DNA from 4 places in the Shinella sp. WSC3-e genome. Region 3 is predicted to be linked to each of the others. Evidence: predicted binding sites of a transcription regulator. Region 3 holds the regulator's gene; each other region holds the start of a gene.

Region 1 (4,381 bases), on a different replicon from region 3:
GTGATACCAGCGCCCGGATTTTCCGAAATGCTCCTGAAGGAAGGCGAGGGGCTTCGCCTTCAAGTCGGCGCCCGTAAGGATGCCGAGCTTCTCCATCCGCGCCGCGGTCGCCGGCCCGACGCCATGAAACTTCTCGACCGCCAACTCATCGACAAAGCCGGGTCCATGTCTCGGCGTGATGACGGCCTGACCGTTCGGCTTGTTGAGGTCGCTCGCCATCTTGGCGAGGAACTTGCAATAGGAAATGCCGGCCGATGCATTGAGGCCGGTGACCTCCTTGATGCGTGCCCGGATGATGGTTGCGATTTCAGTGGCGATCGGGATGCCCTGCTTGTTTTCCGTCACATCCAAATAGGCTTCATCCAAGGAGAGCGGTTCGATCAGGTCCGTGTGCTCGGAGAAAATCTCGCGGATTTGCCCGGAGACGGCGCGGTAGACGTCAAAACGCGGCGGCACGAATATGAGGTCCGGGCAGCGCCGTTTCGCGGTCACGGACGGGAGGGCGGAGCGTACTCCAAAGGCGCGTGCCTCGTAACTGGCAGCAGCGACGACGCCGCGCGCCGCGGAGCTGCCGACGGCAACCGGCTTGCCGCGCAGGTCCGGATTGTCGCGCTGTTCGACGGAGGCATAGAACGCATCCATGTCCACATGGATGATGCGCCGGATCCTCTCTTCGCGTTCCGAATTCACTGCCGTCGTTTCGATCGCGTCCCGTCTGTCCATAGCCCCAGTTCGCGTGTTCTCGCATCCTTCTCGGACTGCGTCATTGCCACATCGAGCGCATCCGTGCACCCACATCGATGCGGACGTTCCGCGTGCTCCGTTCGCCGGCTGCTGCGCTGATCTTGGGCCAGCTTGTCACCTCGAAATATTGCAACAAGGTTGCAGGAATGAATCGGCTCTTTGAGACCGAGACGTAACGATCGCCCTGGGAATTCTGCCCATAGGTATAGAAGCGCAGCGGCGTGATGAGGGCGAGGCTGTCGCGCGCCCGCGTCATGCCGACATAGAGTAGCCGGCGTTCCTCTTCCAGCTCGGCGGTTGTCCCCGTGCCCAGGTCGGACGGAATGCAGCCGTCGATGACGTTGAGCATGAACACCGACCGCCACTCCTGTCCCTTGGCCGAGTGGATGGTTGAGAGGATCAGATAGTCCTCGTCGAGCAGTGGCACGCCGGCCTGGTCGCTGGTGGCGTCCGGGGGATCAAGGGTCAGTTCCGTCAGGAAGCGTTCCCGGCTTGGATAGCCGCTGGCGATCTGTTCGAGCTGAAGGAGATCGGCCTTGCGCGTGTCCGCATCCTCGTGAATGCGGTCGAGATGCGGCTCGTACCACATCCTCACCGCGCCGATCTCCGCCGGCCAGCCGGCCTCGGCCTTGCGCAAGGCGGAAACGAGCGTGACGAAGGCGGGCCAGTCGTCACCGCTCTTGGGCGGCGGCGGGATCTCGGCGAGCGACTGAAGCGGCTCTGGATCGGCGGTAATCGTGTCGAGGATCCTGCCGGCCGTCTGCGGCCCGACGCCCGGAAGAAGCTGGAGCAACCGGAAGCCGGCAACGCGATCGCGCGGGTTCTGGGCAAAGCGCAGAACGGCGAGCAGGTCCTTGACGTGGGCGGCATCGAGGAATTTCAAGCCACCGTACTTCACGAAGGGCACGTTCCGGCGGGTCAGCTCGATTTCAAGCGCGCTGGAATGGTTGGAGCTGCGGAATAGCACGGCCTGCTGCTTCAGGGGAACACCCACCTCGCGGTTGGCCAGCACCTGCTCGACGATATAGGCGGCCTGGTCCGTCTCGTCCTTCACCGTGACCAACAGCGGCCGCTGCTCCGATGCGCGATCGGTCCAGAGGTTTTTCGTATAGCGCTCCCGGGCCAGGCCGATAACGCCATTGGCCGCCGCCAGGATCGGCTGCGTCGAACGGTAGTTGCGGTCGAGCGTGATGACGTCGGCCGGCTTCGGCGAAAACTCGTTCGGGAAATCGAGGATATTGCGGATGGTCGCCGCACGGAACGAATAGATCGATTGCGCGTCGTCGCCGACGACCGTGAGGCCCCGCCCGCCCGGCTTCAGCGACATCAGGATGGCAGCCTGCAGGCGATTGGTATCCTGGTATTCGTCCACCAACACGTAATCGAAGCGACCGCCTACGTCGTCCGCCAGGTCCGGGTCCGAGAGCATCTGCGCCCAGTAGAGAAGGAGGTCGTCGTAATCCATGACGTTCTGCGCCTGCTTGGCTTCGACATAGCCGGCAAAAAGCTCCTTCAGCTCGCGCTCCCATTCGACAGCCCATGGATAGGAAGCCTTCAGGACCTCGCCGATCGACGCCTCCGAGTTGACCACCCGCGAATAGATCGCGATGCAGGTGCCCTTGGTGGGGAAGCGGTTTTCTGTCTTCGAGAATCCGAGCTGGTGGCGGACAATGTTCATCAGGTCCGCGCTGTCTTCTCGGTCATGGATCGTGAAATCGACACCGAGCCCGATCTGTTCCGCATACATGCGTAAGAGCCGTGCACCGATGCCATGGAAAGTCCCTGCCCATGCGAGTGCATCGGTCATGATCGCGGCATTATCGCCAAGCACCTGCCGGCAGATCCTCTGCACGCGGCGCGTCATTTCCGTAGCCGCGCGGCGGGAAAACGTCATCAGCAGGATGCGGCGCGGATCGGCGCCATTGACGATCAGATGCGCGACGCGGTGCGCTAGCGTGCTTGTTTTGCCGGAGCCGGCGCCCGCGATGATCAGCAGCGGCCCACCGATCGCGCCATCCGCCAGACCGACGCCATGCTCGACCGCCTCCCGCTGGCGGTCGTTGAGTTTGTCGAGATATGTCGCCGTCATGTGTCCCCAGCGCCTGAGAAAATTTTCCTGTCCCTCCGAGCGCCGGATATCCCCTTGATGCAGCTATCGGATTCGTTTCAACGCCTTAGCTGCGTGAAGACTTCCCGGTCGGAGGCTCGATTGACTCACTTCGCCAATCGGAACAAATAAAGAACGTATCAGCTTAAAGGACGGCTGAAAACCCTGAAGGAGCAACAATTCTGCCGTGGCCAACCATGCCCTCAATCCCGTGCTTGCCGAGCTTCGCGAGCGCATTGGCCAGCTTGAAGGCGGGGTCGCTCGCGCCCGCTCCGTGCTGCCCTTTGCCGTTCCGGAGATCGACCGGGCCTTGCCGGGAGGAGGGCTGGCCATCGGCGCACTGCATGAGGTTGCCGGCGGGGGAGGCGGCACGGTCGACGGTGCGGCTGCCGCGCTGTTTTCCGCGGGCGTCGCCGCCCGGACGAAGGGTAAGGTCTTGTGGTGCATGACGCGCCCGGACCTCTTCTTCCCGGCGATCTCGCAGGCCGGCCTTCATCCTGACCGGGTCGTTTTCTGCGAAAGCGATCGGGAGGTGGAGGTGCTGTCCTCCATGGAGGAGGGGCTGTCTTTCGGCGGTCTCTCCTGCGTCGTCGGCGAGCTCGTCCGCCTGTCGATGACAGCCTCGCGCCGCCTGCAGCTCGCGGCGGAGAAGACCGGCAGCATGGCGATCGTGCTGCGGCGCTGGCGGCGGCAAAACGAGGCGTCGGACTATGGGCAGCCGACGGCCTCAACCACACGCTGGCGCATCAGCACCTTGCCGTCCGAGCGGTTGCCGGTGGCCGGCGTCGGGCGGGCGCGGTGGCTGGCGGAACTGATGCGCGTCAAAGCAGGCGAATGCGCCGAATTCGAAATTGGAGCCCCTGATGACACGGGTCGTATCTGTCTACTTCCCACATCTGGCGACAGAGCGGATCAGACGACACGCTGGCGAAGCCTTGCCGGCTGACAAGCCGCTCGTCGTGATCGCGCGGCGTGGATCGAAGCGCTGGATCTCGGCTGCCGATCCGGCTGCCATGAAGCTCGGGCTGCGCGTCGGAATGCCGGCGAGCAAGGCGCAGGCCATGGTCGCCGATCTCACGATGGTCGATGCCGCACCGGCCGAAGATGCGGCCGCGCTCGAGCGGCTCGCGCTCTGGGCGCTTCGGCAATATAGCCCGGTGGTGGCCATCGATGGCGCTGACGGCCTGGTCATCGACACCGAGGGCGCCGACCATCTCCAGGGCGGCGAGGATCTCCTCATCACGGGCCTGGTCAATCGGCTGCGTGGCCATGGCCTGACAGCAAGAGCGGCCGTCTCGGATACCTGGGGCGCCTCGCACGCGATCGCCCGGCTGATCTCGGCGGAGGCGACCGTGGTTCCGGTCGGCAATGTGGCGAAAGCCGTGGTCGACCTGCCGATCCTCGCCTTGCGGCTTCCGGCCGAGACGGTCCAGGGCCTTCGGGTTCTCGGCATCGATACAGTCGGCCAGCTTTCCGCCATGCCGCGTGCGCCGCTCACCCTGCGCTTTGGGGCAGACCCAGCACGCCGGC
Region 2 (4,381 bases), 1.1 Mb from region 3:
GCGGCGCCTCTACAACCTGCTCTCCCGCTTCTGGCGCGACGAGGACTGGCGCTTCATGAACTACGGCTTCGTGCCGGAGGGCGTTCCGTTTCCCCTGAAGCCCGAGGACGAACCCGAAAGGGTCTTCATCGGGCTTTACCAGCAGGCCGTCGAAAACCTGCCCGTCGCCGGCCTGCGCGTCCTCGAAGTGGGCTCGGGCCGCGGCGGCGGATCACGCTATATCGCCCGCTACCACGCGCCGGCATCGGTGGTGGGCCTTGATTATTCCCAGGCGACCGTGGCCCGGGCGAAAAGCCTGAATGCCGGCACGCCGTCGCTTTCGTTCGAGGTGGGAGATGCCGAGCGCATGCCCTTTCCCGATGGCGCCTTCGATGTCGTCGTGAACATCGAATCGTCCCATTGCTACGCCGACGTGCCCGCCTTCGCCCGCGAAGTGGCCCGCGTGCTGGCGCCGGGCGGCTGGTTCACCTTCGCCGACATGCGCGCCAGGGCCAGCCTTGCGGAACTCGACGACCAGCTGGGCGCCCCGGGGCTGGAGAAGGTGGGCGAACGCGATCTTTCCGCGGGCGTCGTGGCGGCTCTCGATGCGGCCGAGGCGCGCAAGCGGGAGCGTATCGGCCGGCTGCGCCTGATGCGACGCTTCATGTCCGAATTTTCCGGCTCCAGGGGCTCGATCCTCTACAAGGGCCTCGCCACCGGGCAGGTGGCCTATGTCGCCCGCCGCTACCGGAAGGCGGGCTGACCGCCCGCCATCACGCGTCCGCCCTCGCCCCGTCCAGCCACCGGACGTCCTCGACGCCCGCGAATTTCGCCACGCGCGCCAGTTCCGCCTCCAGCCTCTCCATCCGGCCGGCCGAGGCGCGCACCTTCGGTTCCCACCACAGCCGCTTGACGTCGAGCGTGCCGCCCTTGCGGTCGGCCTTCATGTCGATACGGCCGACGAGGCGGTCGCCTTCGAGCAGCGGGAAGACGTAGTAGCCGTATTGCCGCTTCGGCTCCGGCACGAAGATCTCGATGCGGTAGAAATAGCCGAACAGCCTTTCGGTGCGGTTGCGGTCGCGGATCAGCGGATCGAAGGGCGAGAGCACGCGCAGGCGGGCGGGCGGATCGGGAACGTCGCCGAGGCAGGCCGGGAAATCGGCGAAGGCATGGGAGGCGCGCGGCTTGCCGCCATCCGCCGGCGCGATGGCGACGGGGCGCAGCTCCTCGCGATGCGCCTCCACCCAGGCCCTGGCCTCGTCCGGCGAGACGAGGTCCCAGAAGGCGGCGATCTCGCCATGGGTGGCAAAACCCAGCCGCTCCAGCGCGCTGCGGCAGGCCCAGTCGACGAAGGCGTCGTGCTCGACATCCGGCGCATGATGACGGGCCGGCAGCACGCGCTCGACGAGGTCGTAGACCTTCTGGAAGTTCTCGCGCCGGGCGATCGCCACCTTGCCGGTGCGCCAGAGATATTCCAGCGCCGTCTTGTTCGGATGCCAGTTCCACCAGCCGCCGGACTTGTGATCGTCCGCCTTGAGATCACGCGACAGCACGGCGCCGCCGGAAGCGATGCGCGCATAGGTCTCGTCGAAGGCCGCCTCGAACCCCTCGCCGCGCCATTTGCGCCAGCGCTCGATGATGGCGGCGTCCTCGCGGCGGAAGCGATGCTTCCAGTAGCGGAAGAAGGCGCTCGGGATGACCGAGGCGTCGTGCGTCCAGTTCTCGAAGAGCTCGCCGTCCTTCTCCAGCAGCGCCGTCAGGTGCTCGCGCCGGTAGGTCTGGTTGCGCGAGAACAGGATCTGGTGATGCGCCCGCTCCACGGTGGCGATGCTGTCCACCTGCACGAAGCCGATGTCGTGGATGAGGTTCAGCAGGCCGGCCTTGCCGAGAACGCGGCCGGGCGGCGCGCTTAGGCCCTGCCGGGCGAGAAAGATACGCCGGGCCTCGGCGTTGGAGAGGAGAATCGTCATGGTGGATGATAGGCACATATTCTTGGTTTGTTCCACCCGATTCCGACAGGAATGCGGGGATCGGCCGTTTTGCCTTTCGCCCGATTGTCGCTTATCGCACAGGCCGGCGCGGAAAACCTCTTCGCACATGCGGTAGAATTGCCTATAGCTCCCCTAGCATCCGCGAAACGGGACCCCGCTCTTGGATATCGTCTTCTCCGCCGCAACGGTGACCTATGCCGGGCGCGCCGCGCTACATCCGCTGACGCTTGCGCTGAGCGAACCGCGCATCGGCGTCGTCGGGCTCAACGGTTCGGGCAAGACCACCATGGCGCGGCTGATCAACGGCCTCGTCAAGCCGACGGGCGGCACGGTGACGGTCGACGGGCTGGACACCGTGAAGGACGAGAGCGCCGCGCGCGGAAAAACCGGGTTCATCTTCCAGAACCCGCAGCACCAGATGATCCTGCCGATCCTTGCCGAGGACATCGCCTTCGGCCTCAAGAACCGCGGCCTCGGCAAGGCGGAGATCGCCGAGCGGACGGAGGCGGTGCTTGCCCGCTTCGGCATAACCCACCTGGCGCGGCGGCGCGTGCACGAGCTTTCCGGCGGCGAGACGCAGCTCGGCGCGATCGCCAGCGTGCTCGTCACCGGCCCGGACCTCCTGATCCTCGACGAGCCGACCAACCAGCTCGACCTGAAGAACCGCGCGCTCATCGAGCGCACGGTGGCGGGCCTGCCGGAACAGGTGCTCGTCATCACGCACGACCTCGCGTTGCTCGACGGTTTCGACCGGGTGCTGGTCTTCCACGAGGGCCGGCTTGCGGCCGACGACCGGCCGGCGGAGGCGATCCGCGCCTACCGGGAGATCGCGGCATGCTGAACGGGCTCGACATCGAGGGGAATTCGCCGCTGCACCGCATGCCCGTGCGCGGCAAGCTGGCCCTGCTCTTCGCCGCCGCGATCGGGCTCTTCCTCGTTTCGGACCTGCGCATCCTCGTGCCGGCGCTCGGGCTTTCCGCCTTCCTCTACCTTTCGACCGGCATCGGCTTTCGCGAGGCCCTGCGGCGCGTGCGCTTCGTGCTCTTCACGGTGCTCCTCGTCGCGGCCGCGAACTATGCGTTCCATTCGCTGCAGGAGGCGCTGGTCGTCCTCTGCCGGCTGAGCGCGCTGGTCCTGCTCGCCGCCGCCGTCACCGCCACGACCTCCATCTCCGCCTTCATGGACGAGATCACCCGGCTCCTGACGCCGCTCGAGCGCTTCGGCTTCGTGCGCGCGGCCGATGTGAGTCTGGCGGTCGGCCTCGTCATCCGCTTCGTGCCGGAGATCTTCGCGCGCTATGGCGAGATCGCGGACGCGCACCGGGCGCGCGGCCTGCCGGTCCGGCCATTGACCACCCTCGTGCCGCTCATCATCCTGACGCTGAAGGACGCCGATACGATCGCCATGGCGATTGACGCGCGCGGCTTTCGGCGGCACTAACCATTCGACCCTATTTTGTCCACCGGGGAACCCGACATGACCACCAGAGACATCGTCCTCGTCGCCCTCTTCGCCGCGATCATCGTGGTGCTGGGCCTGCTGCCGCCGCTCACGCTCGGCTTCATTCCGGTGCCGATCACCGCGCAGACGCTCGGCGTCATGCTCGCCGGCTGCATTCTCGGCGCCAGGCGCGGCGCGGCGGCCGTGCTGCTCGTGCTGCTGCTCGTGGCGATCGGCCTGCCGGTCCTGTCTGGCGGGCGCGGCGGCCTTGCCGTCTTTGCCGGGCCGACGGCCGGCTATCTCGTCGGCTGGTTCTTCGGCGCCTATGTCTGCGGCCTGATCGCCGAGCGCTTCGTGCGGGAAGACCAGCCGGAGCTGGCGCAGTTCCTCGCCTTCCTCGCCGCCTCGGTCGCCGGCGGCATCGCGGTCGTCTACCTCTTCGGCATTCCGTGGCTCGCCTATATGAGCGGCAAGGCCTTCTTCGAGACGGCCCTCGCCTCGATGGTCTTCGTGCCCGGCGATCTCATCAAGGCCTTCGTCGCCATGCTGGCCGGCCGCGCCGTGCTCGCCGGCTATCCGCTGCTGCCGCAGCGCGCCTGAGCCGATGCCGCTTTCCGGCGCCCTCGAACGGCACGCCGCCGAAAGCCCCGCGAACCCGACCTTCCACCTGGAGGACCGGGTTCTTTCCTATGGCACGCTCACGGCGACCGCCCGGCGGCTTCACGCCGCCTTCGCCGATCTCGCCCCGCAGGGGCGCAGCGCCATCGGGCCGAAAGACCGGCTGGTCGCGATCATGACCGGCAACCACGCACTCTTTCCCGCCGCCTTCGCGGCCGCGACGGCCGGCACCCATTGCGCCGCGCTGATCGACCCGCACCTGCCGGAGGCGCAGCGCCAGCGCCTGATCGGGAAAATCGACCCCGACCTTCTTGTCACGGCCCATGGAGCGGACCTCGTCGTCGAGAGCCGGC
Region 3 (4,381 bases):
GCCGGGGCGCTCGTCATGGTGACGCTCTACATCCTCGTCTCGGGCGGCGCGATCTCCGCCGTGCGTTCCTGGATCATGATCTGCGTCATGCTCGTCGCGGTGCTGTTCGGCCGGTCCGCGATCAGCCTGCGCAACGTGGCACTTTCGGCGATCCTCATCCTGGTCGCGACGCCGTCCGCCGTCACCAATCCCGGCTTCCAGATGTCCTATGCGGCGACGCTCGGGCTCGTCGCCGGCTATGCGGCCTGGCGCGAACGCCCCGTCCGGCGGGAGGACGGGGGAGGGCGCCTGAAACTCTTCGGCGGCGCGCTCGGCCGCTTCTTCGGCGGGCTCATGCTGTCCTCGCTGATCGGCGGGTTCTCGACCCTGATCTATTCCATCGGCCACTTCCACCGCATCCCGGCCTACGGGCTGGCCGGCAACCTGCTCGCCATGCCCGTCATCAGCGCCGTCGTCATGCCCTTCGGTCTCGTCGCCGTGCTCTTGATGCCCCTTGGCCTCGATGCGGTGCCCTTCGCGATCATGGGCAAGGGCATCGAGTGGATGATCGCCCTTTCGACATGGGTCGCGAACTGGAAGGGCGAGATCGTCACCGGCCGCATTGCGCCCGCCGCCTTCCTTCTGGTCGGCCTCGGCGGCGGCCTTGTCTGCATCCTGCGCACGCGGCTGCGCCATGCGGGAACGTTGCTTGTCGGCCTCGGCCTCGCCATCGCCTGCTGGCCGGCCGGACGCGATGCGCCGGAGGCGCTGGTGTCGGAGGACGGCCGCCTCGTCGCCATCCTTCATGGCGAAACCGTCGCGACGAACCGTGCGCGGCCGCCGGACTTCATCTATGCGCAGTGGCGGCGCGCCCTCCGGCTCGGCGATCTTGCAAAACCGGACATCCGCCGGAGCGCGGGATTGACTATCGAGGACGCGGGCGAGCCCTCCGGTGCAACCGGAGACCGGAAACGGCCCCGGCGCAAGGCCGACCGGCAAAAGGCGAGGGACGCCATGGCCGCGGCTTTCACGGCGGCGAGAGAGGGCGACAATTTCGTTTGCGAGGCAAAGGCATTCTGCGCCGCCGTCTCGCCGAGCGGCTGGCGGATCGTCACCCTGGACGACGTCGCCTTCCTGGGCACGGCCTGCGACGCCGCCGATCTCGTCGTCGTTCCCTTTGCCCTCCGGCTGGAGGTCTGCCGTTCGGGCGCCCGCCTGGTGACGGCGCGTCATCTGAGGCGAACCGGCGCCCTCGAGATCCGGCCGGATCCTGAAGGCGCATCCGGCGCTCTCTCCGGGGCCGACATCACGCCGGCCGTCGAAAGCTTAGCCCGGCCGTGGTCCCGCCATCGCACCTATGACTGGCGCACCGGCACCTTCGATCTTCCGAAGGATCAGTTGTAGCGGCGGATGAGGCCGACCAGCTTGCCCTGGATCTTCACGCGGTCCGGCCCGAAGATGCGGGTCTCGTAGGCTGGGTTTGCCGCTTCGAGCGCGATGGACGCGCCCTTGCGGCGGAAGCGCTTCAAGGTCGCCTCCTCGTCGTCGACAAGCGCCACGATGATTTCACCGGGATTGGCGCTGCTGGCATTGCGGATGATGACCGTGTCGCCGTCGAGAATGCCGGCCTCGATCATCGAGTCGCCCTTGACCTCCAGCGCATAGTGCTCACCGTTGCCGATCATCTCGGCCGGCACGGTGATGTCATGCGTGTTGTTCTGGATGGCGGAGATCGGCACGCCGGCGGCGATGCGGCCCATGACCGGTACGGAGACGGAAGACGGGATCTCCGCGATCGGCGTGCGCTGCGGCGGGGCGGCGGCCGGGGCCTGCTTGCCGCGGCTGCCCTCGATGACCGCCGGCGAAAAGCCGCGGCGCGGCTGCAGGCTCTGGGTATAGGCCTCGGGAAGCTTGATCACCTCCAGCGCGCGGGCCCGGTTGGGCAGGCGCCGGATGAAGCCGCGCTCCTCCAGCGCCGTGATGAGGCGGTGGATGCCGGACTTGGAGGCGAGATCCAGCGCATCCTTCATCTCGTCGAAGGAGGGGGGAATGCCGGACTCCTTCATCCGTTCATGAATGAACAGGAGAAGTTCCTGTTGTTTGCGCGTGAGCATGGCCCCTCCACCGAGAATCGTGTGAAACAAATCCAGAACAGACACTATCTGTTCCATATGTGTTCCGCAAGGGGTTGCTGAAACAATAATAGTACTGTTCAGGCGGCAGGTTCGCGCAGCAGAAGAACCGTGCAGGGCGTGCCCGCCGGGGCCGCCGGGGCGTGGGGCGGGCGGACGAGCAGGCCTTCGGAGACGGCGAACGCCTTCATCATCGAGGAATCCTGCTTGTCGAGGGGCGTGACGAGCAGTTCGCCGGCGGGGCCGCGGGCGATGCGCGCGCGGACATAGTCCTGCCGGTGGTCGTTCTCCTTGAGCGGCACGGCGGCGACGGCCGGATGTTGCCGGTCTTTCGCCGGCAGGCGGGCGAGACGGCGCACGAGGGGAGCGAGGAAGAGATGCGAGCAGACGAGGCTCGAAACGGGATTGCCGGGCAGGCCCACCACCTGGACCGCGCCGAGGCGGCCGACCATCAGGGGTTTTCCCGGGCGCATGGCGATGCGCCAGAAATCGAGTTCCATGCCCGCCTCGCCGAGCACGGGCTGCACGAGGTCGAAATCCCCGACGGAGGCGCCGCCGAGCGTGACGAGCACGTCGATATCCTGCGTCAGCGCGTGGCGAACGGCCTCCAGCAGCGCCTGCCTGTCGTCGCGAACGATGCCGAGGTCGATCACCTCCGCGCCGGCCTCCCGGGCGAGGGCGGCGACGCCGTAGGTGTTGGAGGCGATGATCTGGCTGGCGCCGGGCGGCGTGCCGGGCGGCACGAGCTCGTCGCCGGTGGCGAGCAGGGCGATGCGGGGGCGGGCATAGACCGGCAAGACGGGGTGGTTCATCGCCGCCGCCACGGTCAGCCGGCCGGCATCGAGCACGTCGCCGGCCTTCAGGACGACCTCGCCCTCGGAGAAATCCTGGCCGCGGGGACGGATGTGGCGGCCCTTCGGGGTGAGGAAGGTGGTGCGGATGCGGCCGTCTTCCAGCACCGCGGCATCTTCCTGCAGCAGAACGGTATCGGCGAAGGCCGGCAGCGGGGCGCCGGTGAAGATGCGCACCGCCTCGCCGGGCGCCGCGATGCCCTCGAAGGCATGGCCGGCCGAGGAGAGGCCGACGACCGACAGGACGGAGCCGAGCACGGCGATGTCCGCATGGCGCACCGCATAGCCGTCCATGGCGGAATTGTCGAAGGGCGGCTGCGTCAGCCGTGCGGCGATGTCTTCGGCGAGCACGCGGCCGTCGGCCTCGTGCAGCCCAACCGTCTCCGTCCGCCGCGTCGGCCGGGCGGCGGAAAGCAGGCGGTCGAGGGCGTCCGCGACGCTGAGGAGGGACATCAGCCGGCGTCTCCGCGCCGGTAGTCGCCGGAGCGTCCGCCGGATTTTTCGACGAGGCGGATGCCGCTTATCTCCATTTCGCGGTCAGCGGCCTTGGCCATGTCGTAGATGGTGAGGCAGGCGACGCTGACGGCGGTGAGCGCTTCCATCTCGACGCCGGTGCGGCCGGTGAGCTTGGCCATCGCCTCGACGCGCAGGCCCGGCAGGGCGCGGTCCTCGAAGACCTCCACGGCCACCTTGGTCAGCATCAACGGATGGCAGAGCGGGATGAGGCTCGCGGTCTGCTTGGCGGCCATGATGCCGGCAAGGCGCGCCGTGCCGATCACGTCGCCCTTCTTGGCATTGCCGCTAAGGATGAGCTCCAGCGTCGCCGGCGCCATGCGGACGAAGCCTTCGGCTCTTGCAACGCGCACCGTCTCGGCCTTGTCGCCGACATCCACCATGCTGGCTTGCCCGGCGGCGTCGATATGGGTGAGCGTGCGGGCCTCGCCCGTCATTGCGCGACCGCCATCATTCCGCCGCCAGCATGCCGGCGGAGCCGGTCAGGAGCTCGCGCGTCGCGGCCGCCACGTCGTCCTTGCGCATCAGGCTCTCGCCGACGAGGAAGGTGGAGATGCCGGCCTTGCCGAGCCGTTCGCAATCCGCATGGGTGAAGATGCCGCTCTCGCCGACCAGCAGCCGGTCCTCGGGCACCATGCCGGCGAGCTTTTCCGACACGGCGAGATCCACCTCGAAGGTGCGCAGGTTGCGGTTGTTGATGCCGACGAGCTTGGACTTGAGCTTCAGCGCGCGCTCCATTTCCGGCGCGTCGTGCACCTCGATCAGCACGTCCATGCCGAGCGAGAAGGCGGCGTCCTCCAGCCTCTTCGCGTCGTCGTCGCCGAGCGAGGCCATGATGAGGAGGATGCAGTCCGCGCCCCAGGCGCGCGCCTCCAGCACCTGGTAGCTGTCGAACATGAAATCCTT
Region 4 (4,381 bases), 610 kb from region 3:
CGACTTGTCGGCCTGCCACATGGCGGTGTAGCCGCTCTCGTCGAGGATCTGCTCGGCAAGCTCGGTGTGCGGCATGGTCTCCAGCAGCGACTGCCAGCGGCGGAAATCGGTGACGACGTCGAAGAGGGCCTTGCGCGCCTTCGGCTTCAGCTCGTCCGTCTCGATGATATCGGCGGCGGCGGCGAGCATGGGGATGTCGCGGGCGCGCGCATAGTCGTGCAGGTTGCGGATCGTCGTATCGCCGAGGCCGCGCTTCGGCGTGTTGACGATGCGCTCGAAGGCGAGGTCGTCGGCCGGCTGGCTGACCAGGCGGAAATAGGCGAGCGCGTCGCGGATCTCCAGCCGCTCGTAGAAGCGCGGGCCGCCGATGACGCGGTAGTTGAGGCCGAGCGTGACGAAACGGTCTTCGAATTCGCGCATCTGGAAGGAGGCGCGCACGAGGATCGCCATGTCGTTCAGCTTATGCTCCTTGCGCTGGAGCTGTTCGATCTCCTCGCCGACGGCGCGGGCCTCTTCCTCCGAATCCCAGGCGGCGTGCACGACGACCTTGTCGTCGTCGGGATCGCGCCGGTCGGTGAAGAGCGTCTTGCCGAGGCGATCCTCGTTGTGGGCGATGAGATGGCCGGCGGCGCCGAGGATATGGGCGGTGGAGCGGTAGTTGCGCTCCAGCTTGATGACCTTCGCGCCCGGGAAATCCTTCTCGAAGCGCAGGATGTTGTCCACCTCCGCGCCGCGCCAGCCGTAGATCGACTGGTCGTCGTCGCCGACGCAGCAGACGTTCTGCGGCGTGCCCTTCGGCCGCTGGGCGAGCAGGCGCAGCCACATGTACTGCGCGGTGTTGGTGTCCTGGTACTCGTCAACGAGGATGTAGCGGAATTTCTGGTGGTATTCGGCCAAAACATCCGGATTGGCGCGAAACAGGCGGATCGGGTGCAGCAGGAGGTCGCCGAAGTCGCAGGCGTTCAGCGTCTTCAGGCGGTTCTGGTAGGCGACGTAGAGTTCGCGGCCCTTGCCGTTGGCGAAGGCACGTGCGTCGCCCTCGGGGATCTGCGCCGGGTCGAGGCCCTTGTTCTTCCAGGTGTCGATCATGCCGGCGAACTGTTTTGCCGGCCAGCGCTTGTCGTCGATGCCTTCTGCCTGGATGATCTGCTTGATCAGCCGCACAACGTCGTCGGTATCGAGAATGGAGAAATCCGACCGGAGGCCGACGAGTTCGGCATGGCGGCGCAGCAGCTTGACGCCGATCGAGTGGAAGGTGCCGAGCCAGGGCATGCCCTCGACGGCGCCGCCGACGAGGAGGCCGATGCGCTCCTTCATCTCGCGTGCCGCCTTGTTGGTGAAGGTCACGGCCAGCATCTGGCTGGGGAAGGCGCGGCCGGTGGCGAGGATATGGGCGATGCGGGTGGTGAGCACGCGCGTCTTGCCGGTGCCGGCGCCGGCGAGCACCAGCACGGGGCCGTCGAGCGTTTCCACGGCCTCGCGCTGCTCGGGGTTGAGGCCGGAGAGATAATCCGGCGCCCGGTGCGCATCGCGCGCCGCCATGGCGCGCGCGGCGATGCCGCCGGCGGGCTTGGCCGGAGGCTTGCCGGCCAGCTGCGGGTCCTCGTCGAAGAAGGGAATGTCGTCGTAACCGCTGATCATGCGGCTCAATGTAGTGATTCGGTCCCGAAAGGCCAGTTTTCCGTTCTGCTTTTATTCCGCGGGGAAGAAGAATGGCCGCAGGATTGTGGAAAGCGGCGGCCTTCAGGCCCTTGCGCGGTCGGCGTCGAAGACGTCGTCCACGGGCACCTGCAGGGCGGTGGCGAGCTGGTTCGTCTTGCCGGCGAGCGAGACGATGGACAGCAGCTCGGCATAGTGCGCATCCGTCATGCCCTTGGCTTTCGCGGCGGCGGTGTGGGAATGGACGCAGTAGCTGCAGCCGTTCGTCACCGAGACGGCGATGTAGAGCATTTCCTTGACCAGCGGATCGAGCGCCGAGGGCGTCGCCATGACGGCCTTCACCTCCGCCCAGGTGCGCTCCAGCAGCGCCGGGTCGAAGGCGAGGTAGCGCCACATATTGTTGACGAAGTCCGATTTGCGGGTGGCGCGGATGTCGTCGAACACCGCCTTGACGCGCGGGTCGGCTTCCATATCGTCGGCGGGCTTGACGGTGCTCATGGTTCCTCCGGGGGAATGGGCCGGCGGCGGAACCGCCGGCCGGATGGGGATCAGGCCAGCGCGATGGCGCGGGTCGGGCCGCCCGTGCCGCCGCGCACCTTGGGCGCGCCGACGATGAGGGTCGCGCCCCTGGCCGGAAGCTCTCCCAGATTGGCGGCCGCCTCAAGCCCCCAGTGGCCCGAGGCGAGCCAGGAATAGTGCGTCGCGAAATCCGGCGAGATGCCGTAGTCGAGCGAGAGCGTATCGACGGCGATGCCGACCGCGCTCGAATTTTCCGCGAGATACTGCACCGCTTCGACATGGAAGCCGGGGAAGTGCATCTTTCCCTCGCCATCGGCATTGCGGAACTTGTCGGTGCCGAGATGCTTGTCCCAGCCGGAAAGCAGCGCGACGCAGGCCTTTTCCGGCAGCTCGCCGTTGGCCGCGATCCAGGCCTTGATGTCGTCCGGCGTCAGCTGCGCATCGGCATTGGCGGCGGCCTTCTCCCGGATGTCGATGATGGCGAGCGGCACCACGAGATCGGAGACCGGGATTTCCGCCACCGACTTGCCGTCCTCGGAGAAATGCAGCGGCGCGTCGAGATGGGTGCCGGTATGCTCGTTCACGCGCAGTTCGAAGAGATTGAACTTGTGTTCCTTGTAATTGAACTTCTGCTCGCGCCAGAACTGCTGCTCCCCAAAAAAGGTCGGAAATTCCTCGTAGAGCTCATGGGTGAGGTCCGTTGCCTTCGTCGGCGCCTGGGCGAGCGCCGGGCTGAGCGCCCCGGAGCTTGCGGCCGCGACCGTGGCAGCGCCCGCGGCAGCGGCGCGGAAAAAGCTCCTCCTCGAAAGCATGCGGTTCTTGACGGTATCGATGACGCAGGCGTCACACATGGAATTCCCCCTGTCGTTCAATGCGTTGATGAAAGAATACTGAAATAGGGCTTGGCCGCCGGGGCCGGGAAAAAGCTACCACAAGCGCAGGAGGCGTCCAGTCATGTGCGTGCTCGCGGAAGGGGCGGGACGGGAAGATTCCTCCGCCTTTTCTTACATTTCGGTAACAGAGCAGCCTGCCAATCTTACATTTCGGTAATGATCACATTCTTTCATTGCCCGTTCATTTTCAAAGCGGGATACTTGGCCTATGTCGCGCCGCAACAGGTGACGGTTCGCTTCCTTCGGAGACAGATTGCATGCGGGTTTGGAAACAGCTCCTCATAAGCCTCGGCGTCCTTTCGGCCGGGGTCTTGCTCTGGGGTCGCTTCGTGCCCGGGGCAAATGCCACGCTGGAGGCCACGGGCCTGCCCGGCACGCTCGTCGCGGCCATCGCGCCGGCCGGCGAAGGCGAGGCGCAGGGCGGCCGCGAAGGTGGCCGCCGCGGCGGCTTCGGCGGCGGCCCGGCGCTTGTCGCCACCAAGCCTGTGGCCATGTCCGTCGTCAACGACCGGCTCAACGCCATCGGCGACGGCGAGGCGATCCGCACGGTAACCGTCACGCCCTATGCCACCGGGAACCTCACGGAAGTGCTGGTGAAATCCGGCGACCGGGTGGAGCAGGGGCAGGTGATCGCCCGCCTCGACAGCGATGAGCAGCGCATAACCGCCGACCAGGCGCGCGTGGCGCGCGACAGCGCTAGGCAGAAGCTGACGCGCATCGAGAACCTGAAATCCACCATGAGCACCGCCGAGCTGCAGGACGCCCAGACGGCGCTGCAGGCTGCGGAACTCGCCTTGCAGAACGCGGAGCTGACGCTGCGCCGCCGCGACATCACCGCGCCCTATGGCGGCGTCGTCGGCATCATCTCCGTCAATCCCGGCGATTACGTCACCACCTCGTCGGCGATCGCCCGCATCGACGACCGTTCGGAAATCCTCGTCGATTTCTGGGTGCCGGAGCGGTTTGCGACGAGCGTGCGTGTCGGCGGCGCGGTGACGGCGACGGCGGTCGCGCGGCCGGGCGAAACCTTCACCGGCGAAGTGCAGGCGATCGACAACCGCATCGACCAGGAGAGCCGGACGCTTCGCGTGCGGGCCCAGATCGACAATCCCGAGGACCTCCTGCGCGCGGGCATGTCCTTCCAGGTGACCATGCGCTTTGCCGGCGACCTCTATCCGAGCGTCGATCCGCTTTCCGTGCTGTGGAGCGCCGACGGCTCCTATGTCTGGCGGGTGAAGGGCGAGACGGTCGAGCGCGTGCCGGTCCATATCGTGCAGCGCAATCCGGACAAGGTTCTCGTGAAGGCCGAG

What was found. Region 3 encodes LexA, which represses DNA repair genes until DNA is damaged. Its sites were predicted from a motif close to TGTTCNNNNTGTGTTCNG; they were not measured.
Region 1: a site for LexA is predicted at 2,972-2,989, ahead of AABF56_RS37165 (ImuA family protein). Genes of this name have one in related genera too.
Region 2: a site for LexA is predicted at 1,967-1,984, ahead of AABF56_RS01300 (energy-coupling factor ABC transporter ATP-binding protein). Genes of this name have one in related genera too.
Region 4: a site for LexA is predicted at 1,683-1,700, ahead of AABF56_RS10030 (ATP-dependent helicase). Genes of this name have one in related genera too.

Annotation. Positions count from the first base shown of each region.
Region 1 covers NZ_OZ000539.1:62,366-66,746, reverse strand. Annotated here, with positions in the region: gene dinB (DNA polymerase IV) at 1-723, opposite strand, end outside; gene AABF56_RS37170 (ATP-dependent helicase) at 764-2,833, opposite strand; gene AABF56_RS37165 (ImuA family protein) at 3,039-3,797, shown strand; gene AABF56_RS37160 (Y-family DNA polymerase) at 3,715-4,381, shown strand, end outside.
Region 2 covers NZ_OZ000530.1:268,103-272,483, reverse strand. Annotated here, with positions in the region: gene AABF56_RS01310 (class I SAM-dependent methyltransferase) at 1-742, shown strand, start outside; gene AABF56_RS01305 (winged helix-turn-helix domain-containing protein) at 753-1,949, opposite strand; gene AABF56_RS01300 (energy-coupling factor ABC transporter ATP-binding protein) at 2,131-2,811, shown strand; gene AABF56_RS01295 (energy-coupling factor transporter transmembrane component T family protein) at 2,805-3,410, shown strand; gene AABF56_RS01290 (biotin transporter BioY) at 3,447-4,010, shown strand; gene AABF56_RS01285 (class I adenylate-forming enzyme family protein) at 4,015-4,381, shown strand, end outside.
Region 3 covers NZ_OZ000530.1:1,390,775-1,395,155, forward strand. Annotated here, with positions in the region: gene AABF56_RS07085 (ComEC/Rec2 family competence protein) at 1-1,383, shown strand, start outside; gene lexA (transcriptional repressor LexA) at 1,374-2,093, opposite strand; gene AABF56_RS07095 (molybdopterin molybdotransferase MoeA) at 2,192-3,415, opposite strand; gene moaC (cyclic pyranopterin monophosphate synthase MoaC) at 3,415-3,912, opposite strand; gene trpC (indole-3-glycerol phosphate synthase TrpC) at 3,926-4,381, opposite strand, start outside.
Region 4 covers NZ_OZ000530.1:2,003,235-2,007,615, reverse strand. Annotated here, with positions in the region: gene AABF56_RS10030 (ATP-dependent helicase) at 1-1,641, opposite strand, end outside; gene AABF56_RS10025 (carboxymuconolactone decarboxylase family protein) at 1,744-2,157, opposite strand; gene AABF56_RS10020 (cyclase family protein) at 2,208-3,029, opposite strand; gene AABF56_RS10015 (efflux RND transporter periplasmic adaptor subunit) at 3,329-4,381, shown strand, end outside.